DNA from 2 places in the Paenibacillus sp. BAC0078 genome. Region 2 is predicted to be linked to the other one. Evidence: a T-box and tRNA genes for the amino acid it is inferred to sense, from the RefSeq annotation. Region 2 holds a T-box; the other holds one or more tRNA genes.
The links. A T-box is a leader RNA that pairs with one kind of tRNA and senses whether it is charged. The one in region 2 lies ahead of lysS (lysine--tRNA ligase), so its partner is inferred to be a tRNA-Lys.
Positions count from the first base shown of each region.

Region 1: it encodes a tRNA-Lys, which carries the amino acid that the T-box ahead of lysS (lysine--tRNA ligase) is inferred to sense. The anticodon was not compared.

Region 1 is NZ_JBTLRW010000023.1:74,834-80,342, reverse strand. It holds rRNA gene rrf (5S ribosomal RNA) at 1-108, shown strand, start outside; tRNA gene ACX1DY_RS27645 (tRNA-Ile) at 173-249, shown strand; tRNA gene ACX1DY_RS27640 (tRNA-Asn) at 253-328, shown strand; tRNA gene ACX1DY_RS27635 (tRNA-Ser) at 332-421, shown strand; tRNA gene ACX1DY_RS27630 (tRNA-Glu) at 460-534, shown strand; tRNA gene ACX1DY_RS27625 (tRNA-Val) at 650-725, shown strand; tRNA gene ACX1DY_RS27620 (tRNA-Met) at 760-833, shown strand; tRNA gene ACX1DY_RS27615 (tRNA-Asp) at 842-919, shown strand; tRNA gene ACX1DY_RS27610 (tRNA-Gln) at 947-1,021, shown strand; tRNA gene ACX1DY_RS27605 (tRNA-Lys) at 1,091-1,166, shown strand; tRNA gene ACX1DY_RS27600 (tRNA-Leu) at 1,183-1,266, shown strand; tRNA gene ACX1DY_RS27595 (tRNA-Gly) at 1,274-1,348, shown strand; tRNA gene ACX1DY_RS27590 (tRNA-Arg) at 1,359-1,435, shown strand; tRNA gene ACX1DY_RS27585 (tRNA-Pro) at 1,585-1,658, shown strand; tRNA gene ACX1DY_RS27580 (tRNA-Gly) at 1,671-1,741, shown strand; gene ACX1DY_RS27575 (TetR/AcrR family transcriptional regulator) at 2,028-2,672, shown strand; gene ACX1DY_RS27570 (alpha/beta hydrolase family protein) at 2,751-3,953, shown strand; gene ACX1DY_RS27565 (formate/nitrite transporter family protein) at 3,966-4,751, shown strand; gene ACX1DY_RS27560 (WCX domain-containing protein) at 4,955-5,113, shown strand; gene katA (catalase KatA) at 5,176-5,509, opposite strand, start outside.
Region 2 is NZ_JBTLRW010000008.1:212,935-218,443, reverse strand. It holds gene ACX1DY_RS17020 (alanyl-tRNA editing protein) at 95-1,267, opposite strand; gene ACX1DY_RS17015 (hypothetical protein) at 1,411-1,587, opposite strand; gene ACX1DY_RS17010 (YebC/PmpR family DNA-binding transcriptional regulator) at 1,822-2,538, opposite strand; gene lysS (lysine--tRNA ligase) at 2,629-4,185, opposite strand; T-box leader at 4,249-4,513, opposite strand; gene ACX1DY_RS17000 (phosphotransferase family protein) at 4,616-5,509, shown strand, end outside.

The DNA.
Region 1 (5,509 bases), on a different contig from region 2:
GATAGCGGAGGGGTTCCACGCGTACCCATCCCGAACACGACCGTTAAGCCCTCCAGCGCCGATGGTACTTGGACCGAAGGGTCCTGGGAGAGTAGGACGCCGCCAAGCGGAAATATCCACACACCCTGTGGTATTTTTTTTGCCCTTATTAGTTGAATAGGCATGTGTGAAAGGGCCTTTAGCTCAGCTGGTTAGAGCGCACCTCTGATAAGGGTGAGGTCAGTGGTTCGAGTCCACTAAGGCCCACCATTTTCCCTGATAGCTCAGTTGGTAGAGCACTCGACTGTTAATCGAGTTGTCACAGGTTCGAGTCCTGTTCGGGGAGCCATTTGGAGAGGTGTCCGAGTTTGGCCGAAGGAGCACGATTGGAAATCGTGTAGGCGCCACAAGCGTCTCGAGGGTTCGAATCCCTCTCTCTCCGTTCTTCAGAGAAATAATCTTTTTAGAATCTATAAGCAAGGCCCGTTGGTCAAGGGGTTAAGACACCTCCCTTTCACGGAGGTAACATGGGTTCGAATCCCATACGGGTCACCAATTACATCTTCGAATTTTGGATGAGAATCCACTGGTTCGTTGAAGCATAGGCTTCGTAAGGATTACTTCGCAATCTCGTAACGGAGTGGAGAGTATCCCATACGGGTCATATTATGGAGGCTTAGCTCAGCTGGGAGAGCATCTGCCTTACAAGCAGAGGGTCGGGGGTTCGAACCCCTCAGCCTCCACCATAGTATCCTTTCAAAAGAATACGTTTTTTACTGACGCGGGGTGGAGCAGCCCGGTAGCTCGTCGGGCTCATAACCCGAAGGCCGCAGGTTCAAATCCTGCCCCCGCAATATATCTTGGAACCGTGGTGTAGTTGGCCTAACATGCCTGCCTGTCACGCAGGAGATCGCGGGTTCGAATCCCGTCGGTTCCGCCATCAGTATTACTTCAGGGATGAGAATATTGGGGATTAGCCAAGCGGTAAGGCAACGGACTTTGACTCCGTCATGCATAGGTTCAAATCCTATATCCCCAGCCACTTCACACCATATTGTGAAGTTATGCTGTGAAGGTGAATCCGAGAACACTCGGAGGGGACCTTATGTGAGAGCCATTAGCTCAGTTGGTAGAGCACCTGACTTTTAATCAGGGTGTCGAAGGTTCGAGTCCTTCATGGCTCACCATTTTCTTATGAAGTGTGCGCGTGTGGCGGAATGGCAGACGCACCAGACTTAGGATCTGGCGTTTCACGACGTGGGGGTTCAAGTCCCTTCACGCGCACCATGTTTTTGCGGACGTGGCTCAGCGGTAGAGCATCGCCTTGCCAAGGCGAGGGTCGCGGGTTCGATTCCCGTCGTCCGCTCCATATAGATTTTGCGCCCTTAGCTCAGCTGGATAGAGCGTTTGACTACGAATCAAAAGGTCGGGAGTTCGAATCTCTCAGGGCGCGCCATTATTACTTCTTGATTGATCCAAGTGACCTGCAGACAGATTCGAACGAATGAGTTCGTTGGAGCTTAAGCTTCGATAGCACTACTCCGCAATCGGACGCGTTAGCGACCGTATCTCTCAGGGCGCGCCATTATATACTATCTAAAATAACGGGATGTAGCTCAGCTTGGTAGAGCACCTGGTTTGGGACCAGGGGGTCGCATGTTCAAATCGTGTCATCCCGATTTTACACCTGTGCGGGTGTAGTTCAATGGTAGAACTTCAGCCTTCCAAGCTGATAGCGTGGGTTCGATTCCCATCACCCGCTTAAGTCTTAGCTTAAAGAACCCTTGCGCCGCAAGGGTTCTTTTGTGCGCTTGACAGTGTATTTTGTTGACGGGTAAGAGGACTGGATTCGAGGGAAAGAGCAAGGCAAGGTTGGATGAAGGGCGGTGAGCAGTCATGCGAAAAAGAGGATTGCCTTAAGTCCTTTTAGGGTATCCTACCGTAGGAGAGCTGCGGGTCAAGCTGCATGAAAGGCAGATTTGAAAAAAATATTGCTTTGAAGACGGAATTGAACTATAATTTCATTGAACAGGCGGTGAACTAAAAGAATGGGAAAAGAAGACGTATCCTCCAAGCTGACCAGCCGTGATCTACAAGCCATTGAACGGCGGGGGCAGCTTCTGGAATCGGCCAAAGAGTTATTTGCCTTGCATGGCTACCATGCAACCACAACCCGTGGAATTACCAAACATATTGGGATGGCCGACGGGCTGATTTATCATTATTTTCCGGATGGCAAGAAACAGATACTCGATACGATTATGCAGGAGTTTCTGGAAGAGCGGTATCTGCAGATTGAAGAAGACATTGCTGCTTTAGACAAGAATGCACCGATCCGGGAAATTCTCATTGCGCTTGGCAAAATTCTATTCACTTATATCGCTAAGGACAAGAATGTTCTGATGATTCTGCTCAGGGAAAAGAATATTCTTCCCGAAACTTACATGGAAAGCTTCAGCAGACACATGAAGATTCTTACCGGTCAGACGATGAAGATGCTAGAGCAGCGAGCCGATCGCAACGAAATTCGCACCATGGATTTTTGGATGATGGGTAATCAGTTCTGGAGCGCCATCTATTCTTATCTTGTTCAGGATATACTATTTGAACAATATAATTTGTATGCTGTAGACTGGGATACCTATCTGGAACAGATTGTAGATTATACATTGTTGACCTGGAAATTAGCTTAAAAACTGTTTCCAGTTTTTTAAGCCTATTTAGTTCATCGAATGATCAATGAAAATTAAATTGTAAAGGAGCGATTCATCATGAAATTCTATTTTAACGATCAGGCATTCTCTTTTGAATTGTTAAGAGCAGCGACATACGCGGGTTATCAAGGTGCTGAGATTGGGGAGTGCCTGGCAACAGCCTCCAAAATTACAGAGGGTGATTTCGAAAGCTGGTTCCTGGAATGGCAGCAAATGGCCGACAGAACCGAAAGCACAGCAGAGGAATGCCTGAGCAAACGTCATAAAGTAAGTGCAAGAGAGGCCTACCTTCGTGCGCACAACTACTACAGAACCGGTGAATTCTTTCTGGATGGCACAGATCCAAGAAGAATGGAGAATTTCGACAAGAGCGTGAACACCTTTGAAAAGGCGATGGATCTCTTGGATACTCACTATGAAATTGTAAAGATCCCTTATGGTGATACTTACTTGAAGGGCTATTTTTACGGAGCGGCAGCAGATCGAAAAAATGCTTTGACAGCCCGGCCAACGCTTCTGTTTATCGGGGGGTATGATTCTACGCTCCAGGAACTGTATTTCTGCGGTGCAGCACCGGCCATTAAGCGAGGATACCACTGTCTGGTGTTTGAAATGCCGGGACAGGGAGAAGCACTGCGCAAACAGAACCTGTACATGCGCCACGATGCTGAAGTTCCGGTAGGTGCCGCTATTGATTATATGGAAACAAGAAGTGAAATTAGTATGGACAAAATTGCACTGCTTGGGATGAGCTTAGGCGGCTATTTTGCACCAAGGGCAGCAGCGTTTGATGACCGAATTAAAGCCTGCATCGCCTTTAACGTCTTCTACGATACCTTTGATTCTACCTTGAACCAAAATCCCCAGTTGGAACAATTACTCCAGTTACCAGAGGAACAGAGAGAACAACTGCTGGCTGTGGCGGAAAAGGGCAACTCCAATCTGCGCTGGATGTTAAATAACGGAAAGTGGGTGTTTGGCTTACAGCACCGCTACGAATTGTTTGAGGAAATGAAGAAAGCGACCTTGAAAGGAATTGCGGGGAAAATCAAATGCCCTGTGCTGCTGACAATGGGGGAGACCGACCATTTCGTATCTGAGGACCAGCTATCGGCATTGATTGATGAGATCAAATCACCGATGACCATCCGTGTCTTTACCAAAGATGAAGGTGCCGAGGAGCATTGTCAGGAAGGAAACCACGCTCTGTTCCATCAGGTGATGTTTGACTGGATGGATGAAATTTTTGACAACTATTGAAACAGGTGAATTATGTACAAGGAAGAAATCAACAGGGTAGCACTCTCCGCGAAAATAAAAAGTGATTATCTGAATGAGAGTATCGTGAAATATTTTTTGCTGGCGGTCATGTCGGGCTTCTTTATAATCATTGGAATCGCGCTTGCTTTCTCAACTGCAGGAATCATTAATGTGGACGGGAAATTATATGGAAAGATCGCAGTCGGGCTTACCTTCCCAATCGCCCTCGGTCTACTTTACTTCGCAGGTGGAGAGCTTTTTACCGGAAATTGTTTTGTTCTTTCTGTCGGCCTTCTGGAGAAAACCATAGACCTGAAGAAAGCAGTGCAATTGCTGCTGGCTTCTTACCTCGGCAACCTGACCGGTTCCATAGTATTGGCATTTATATATGTGAGAAGCAGGGCCCCGATGGGTCTCGCAGACCATTATATTGAAAAAGTCGCGGAAAGCAAGCTGACAATCCCGGCAGGTGAATTGTTTTTACGGGCGGTGTTATGTAATTTTGTAGTATGTCTGGCCATCTGGCTCTGCTATAAGATGAAAGAAGAGATGGCTAAGCTGTTCATGCTGTTTTGGTGTGTGTTTGCCTTTGCCACTCCGGGCTTTGAGCACTCGATTGCCAACATGGGGATATTCGCCATATCGCTCATGCTACCACACGCAGAGTCACTTACAATAACCGGCGCTGTCCACAACCTTGCATGGGTTACTTTTGGAAATATCATCGGCGGTTCCATTTTTCTGGCTTTGCCATACTGGTTTGTCAGCAAAGGGAGAAAGTCGGAAATGATGGTCTAGTACGCTTGTGTTTCTTGGTGCGCTTCGAAAGGAACTGATATGATGATAGTAGCGGGTACAACGGTATAAATAACTGAAAGTTAAGGGGCTTACACAATGACTGACAAGGTAATTAGAATCTTTAAGATTATTAATGCAATCCAGTCTACTCCGGGAATTACGGCCAAGGATTTGGCGTTCCGGTGTGATGTGCACGGGGCAGTCTGCTGTTCGAAGTCACGCTCAACAATGAGAAGGAATTCATGAAATGGATTCTGCAATATGGATCGCATGCAGAAATCCTGGAGCCGGCGTCAGCCAGAATAGATCTGAAGCTGCAACTGAAGCAGTGGATGAGCATTTATCAGAGGAAGGATAAATAGTGCTGCACGAATAAGCCCCGCCCTTAATGGGTGGGGCTTATTCGTGCAGATACGGACCGGGATTACTCTGATTGAGGTACAGTCAGGCCCAGACCGTCAGCGATCCGCTGGCCGAATTCAGGGTCGGCTTTGTAGAAATGGCCGATTTGGCGGAGTTTGATCTCATCTTTATCCACTGGAGTCATAGCACCTACGATATTGCGGACGAGACGGGCCCGCTCCTCTTCGCTTAGCAGTCGGTACAGATCACCAGGCTGAGTGTAATGATCGTTGTGATCGTAAGCCACACTGTCTGCCTGTCCGGTCACTTCAAAAGCTGCCGGCTTGTGCGCTGGAGACTCCGTCGCTCCGCCGAAGCTGTTCGGCTCGTAATAGACTGAACCGCCGCCGTTGGCT
Region 2 (5,509 bases):
GGGTAAAGGATAGCGTGAAACTTATACTTTCTATATTTTAAAAAAAGGTGCTCCCGGTCTAATCCAGGAACACCCGTATTGCACTGCATACACCCTAAATCGAGCTTTTAGCAAGCTCATAAAAACCAAACGCACGCTCCCAAGCAGGGAACCCGGCTTGCGCCATTTTGTCGCTGCCGCCGCCTTTTCCCTGGAACTCGCCAAGGTTCGCTTTGAAGAAGGCTCCACAGGAGAAACCTGTGCCGCCGCTGCACGCCAGCACCACCTTGTTCTCCGCAGCGGTCAGCAGCAGCACGGGAAGCTCAGTAGAAGCGGTCAGCTTGACTGCCAAGCTCTGCAAGTCCTTGAGCGATCTGTCTTCAAAAACATGGGCAATCACACGGGCTCCCGGCTCCTGTGCGGACAATAGCTCCTGGGCCACATAACCGTCGTTTTGCTCCTTAAGTGCGGCCAGCTCCGCCTGCAGCAGCTTCTGCTCGGCTTCCCACTTCTCAATCCGGTCAAGGATCTCATCCTTGCCGGTATTGAATTTGGCGGAAAGTGCGCCGAGTATGCGCTGATTATCATTACATTCTTCCAGCGCGCGCCCTCCGCATTTGAAGGTAATCCGAATGTTGCCCTTCATCTTCTCCGCTCTCAGCAGCTTGATTATCCCGATGCTGCCTGTTGAGGAGACATGCGTCCCTCCGCATGCGTTATGCTCCACACCCTCAATTTCAACAATGCGGATATTCTCAGTCACCTTGGGCAGCTTGACCAGAGGCAGACGGATCATTTCCTCCGCAGTGACGTTATAGCTGACGATGCTATGGTTCAGCACTACCTGCCGGTTGACCTCTTTCTCTACTATAGCCAGTTGCTCCGGCGCAAGCTCAGGCAGCTCAATATCGATGGTGTCGTAATCGTTGCCCAAGTGAAAGCTTAGTGTCTTGGCCTGGCACAGCTCAAGGAATACCGCCGAGAGCAAATGCTGGCCGCTATGCTGCTGCATATGGTCGAACCTTCTGTCCCAGTCGATCCGGCAGCTCACCCGGTTCCCGTCAGGCAATGACTCTACCTTATGCAGTACCTCATCATCTTCGAGAATTACGTCGAGCACCGAAACCCCGCCAATGGTTCCGGTATCACACGGCTGTCCGCCCCCATGCGGATAAAAAGCCGTCTCCTCCAGCATCAAATACACTCCGTCTTCCCTTTCAACCACACTGTTAATTTCTGTTTCCCACTCCTGCAGATAGGCGGATTCGTAATACAGCTTCTTAGTCATAATCAGGTTCCTCTCCCCGTCTCTGTTCTTAGTGCATCGTATCCCATATTTGCTTACCAATCAAGATAACAGTAACCAAAAAAACAGTGACAGGTTCATCCCTGCCACTGTTCATCTTGAACTTCTCTTCTCACGCCTGACGTTTACTTGTAGGTGTTCTCTTCGGTTTTCTTGTACGTCGTTCTTTCATCCCGGAGCGATTCTTTGCGGATGTCGCTCTTTTTCTGCTCCATTTGCTGTGCTTCCTGGCTGGTTACCGGGTTTTGGTCAAGCTCCTTGACCGTGTTGATCAGATTCTTGTCCGGCTTGGTATGATCCATCGCTGCATTGCCTCCTTAATAGGTCTGGTCATTTCAGCTTATTGTGGCAATTTGCGGGGAAGATTATACTCCAAGTGGAAACGGCTACGCCGTCCTTATAAGGACGGTATCCGTTTCAGCGAGAAATATAAGGATAATTTATAGTGTGAAACATATAAATCCTTATATTTCAAGAAAAAACCGGATAAGCAGATGAAGCATCTGCCTGTCCGGTTGCAGTGAATGATGATTCTATTATTCCGAATCCACGTTGTGGTATACCTGCTGTACGTCGTCCAGCTCCTCCAAAGCGTCGATCAGCTTCTCGAACTGGGCTTCGGCATCCTCAGGAAGGGATACATAGTTCTGTGGAAGCATGGTCAGCTCGGCTACGGTGAATTCTGTAATTCCAGCAGTACGGAAGGCTTCCTGTACGGTATGGAACTGGTCAGGTTCGGCATAGACGATAACCGCTTCATCTTCTTCCAGCACATCGCGCACATCTACGTCCGCTTCAATCAGCAATTCCATGACTTCGTCGGCGGTTTTACCTTCCACCCCGATAACAGCCGTTGGCTCGAACATATAAGTTACTGAACCGCTGACACCCATGTTGCCGCCGTTCTTGCTGAATGCGGAGCGCACCAGAGGGGCTGTACGGTTGACGTTGTTAGTCAGCGCATCAATGATAATCATCGAGCCGCTTGGACCAAACCCTTCATAACGCAGCTCTACATAAGTCTCGTCTCCGCTGCCTTTGGCTTTATCCAGTGCCCGGTCAATGATCGCCTTAGGCACATTATACGTTTTGGCGCGTTCCAGAACGACCTTCAGTGCCCGGTTCGATTCCGGATCAGGTTCGCCCTTCTTCGCAGCTACATAAATCTCTACGCCAAATTTGGCATAGACCTTATTTGTATTGGCATCCTTGGATGCCTTCTTTTCCTTAATATTATTCCATTTACGACCCATATTGTTCCCGCTCACTTTCCAACATTAATTAAAAACAGTCCTATTTATTATACCTCTGTTCGATATATCCCGTAAAGGGCAGTCCTGAGCCTACAGAAAATCCAGCAAATCCAGCAATTTATCCATGCCTACAGCTTGAATCAACACCGGAATTCGCGGACCTGTCTCCTGATTCAGCACCAGCCTGTAGATCATTGTAAATAGAAGCTTTTGATTGTTTTTCATCGTTTTTTTATCTTCGTCATGGCAAATGGCGTAGATCTCTGTCATCAGCCGCTCATCATCCATACCCCCAGTTCTTAACAGCCGGCAAAAGGCTTCAAGCCACTGCTGTTCATGAGCCTTCAAAGTTTCGTACAGGGCGGTATCGCGATGAGTATTTACTGTGACCAGCTTTTGCGGCATCCATTGCTTGATCCAATATTCTGCCCGCTCTGCCATTTGCAGCAGCCCTCGCTCATCGACCTCGTCCCCATTCCGGGCTACAATCTCAGACAGCAGCTTATGATCGAAGCGGATAAGCGGGAGCAGACCGGCAATCTGGCTGAATCCGGGTGTATTCACATTCTCTGAATCAATCAGCGACAGCTCGACCGCCGTGCGAATATCATCCGTCAGCGTCTGGGCGAAATAAGCCTTCCGATACCGCTCATATTCCGTATAGTTGCGCAGCACATCTTCATCCATCCCAATATGAAACTCAGCACTCGGCTGATATTTGGCGAACAGAAACAGAATATTCCCGGGAGCATAGACGTTCAGCAGATCATCTGGAGTGTAGTTGTTCCCGGATGAGCTGGACATTTTGGCAAAGCTTCCTTTGATTCTGATAAATTCATACGGCTCGTAGGCGGGCGGACGATTCCCAAAAATTTTCTCGGAGATAACGGAAGCTACATTGTAGCTGCCTGTTTCCGATGAATGGTCGCGTCCGCCAGGCTCGAATAGCACTTGCTCCACATTCCAGCGCATGGGCCAGTCGATTTTCCATTGCAGCTTGATGTTATCCGCTTCCCGGACAGACAGCGTGCAGTGATTGCCGCATTGGCAGCTATAGGTCAAGAGCTCTTCCTTGTCATCGAAAGAATGAACTGTTGTTGAATCCTTGCCGCATTCCCGGCAATACACACTTATCGGATAAAATGCGGCTCGCTCCGCTTCGCTGGCTTCACTTGTCTTGAAGGACATGAGGATGTCATAGATTTCACCTCTAGCGCGCAGCGCATGAAGAATCCCGGGGACATACCGGCGTGATTGATACTCTCTGCTCTGATAAATGAATTCCGGCCGAATGCCAAAAGCCGAAAGCGCCGTTTCGAACTCCTGTTCAAAATGCTCAGCATAGGAGCTGTGGCAGCCATATGGACAGGGAACCTGCGTGTAAGGCTTGCCAATATACTGCGCGAAGCTCGGGTCTACATGAACCGGAACCTTGCGAAACCGGTCAAAATCATCCCACGAAAAAATAAACCGCACCTTTTTACCCGCTTTTTCAAGCGCTTTGCTTACAAAATAAGTCGTCACAATCTCCCGGAAATTTCCGATATGAATGTGTCCCGACGGACTGATCCCCGATGCGCACACGAATGTCGTCTGCTCCGGGTGACTATCGATTAACCGGCTTGCAATTTTCTCTGACCAATGCATTTCATAATCACCTCAGGCATGTATTGGGAAAAACAAAAAAGCCCTCATCCGCAAGATTGTTATCTTGAGGACGAGAGCTGTAAACAGCGCCGTGGTACCACCTCTGTTCGCGAACATGTTGCCATATCCGCCTCTTCGGGTACGGCCATTACGCTTATACCCTATCTCTGTAACGGGAGATCCCGTCATAGCATCCTTGGGCATACCGCCCAATTCCGTATGAAGCTCTGAGACTTTTTTCGTCAGGCACACCGCTGCTCCGTTCCACCACTTCCGAAGCTCTCTGTGAACTATGCCGCCTAATTACTCTTCTCTTCATCGCTAATATTGCTGTAAGTAATTGTATGTAATGATAACCCGGGATTTTTCATCTGTCAATCACAGCCTGCTGCTCCGCTATATGTTACGATAATAGGAAGATTAATAAATTATGGAGGCGATTGATGTGAAAGAAGGCTGGGAACGCACGGAGCAGCAAGTATCACTTGACCTCAGACAAATTAACGACATTGTGAGATCTGCATTTCAAGGCACACGGGTAATAGGCGCGGAAAGGCTTGGAGTTGGGCTTCATAATTCGAATTATAAGCTTCACCTGGACGGAAAATCTGATCCCCTGGTTCTTCGTTTGTATAGTGATACTGAAGGAATCGCTGAAAAAGAATTGGCCATTGCGGAGCGAATACGGGACACTGTCCCTGTTGCCGATTTTCTTTATTTGAATACTAGCTGCAGCAGCTTCAATCAGCCTTGGGCGGTTACGGAATGGAAACCGGGAATTCATTTACGGGATGTGTTAAAAAATGGAGCCGCTCAGGAGATCGAATCCGCCGCCACATCTGTTGGCAGTGTCTTGGCTCAAATACATAACTATACGTTTCCAGAAGCGGGTTTCTTGGACAAGGATCTGGAGATTATTCAACCGTTCAAAATGAGCGGAGAGCTTTTTCTTTCGATTATTGACAACAGTCTCTTCCACAATCAGGGCGCGAAATGGCTGGGCGATGAGCTGACACAAGAGCTGTGGAGCTTCTGCCAGTCATGCAGTAACGAACTTTATAAGAGAAATAGTTCACCAGTTCTCGTACATTCGGATTTCAACGGTCTAAATATACTTATGGAGCAGAATGCGGGCAGCTGCGCAGTGTCAGCAGTTCTCGACTGGGAATTTGCCTTCTCCTGTAGCCGGTATATTGATATCGGGAACGTGCTCCGTTATGAGGAAGACGGCTCGCTGTTTGAGCAGCATTTCATTTCAGCCTATGTAGCACATGGAGGCATTCTTGAGTATAACTGGAGGCTGTACTCGAAGCTTGAGGATCTT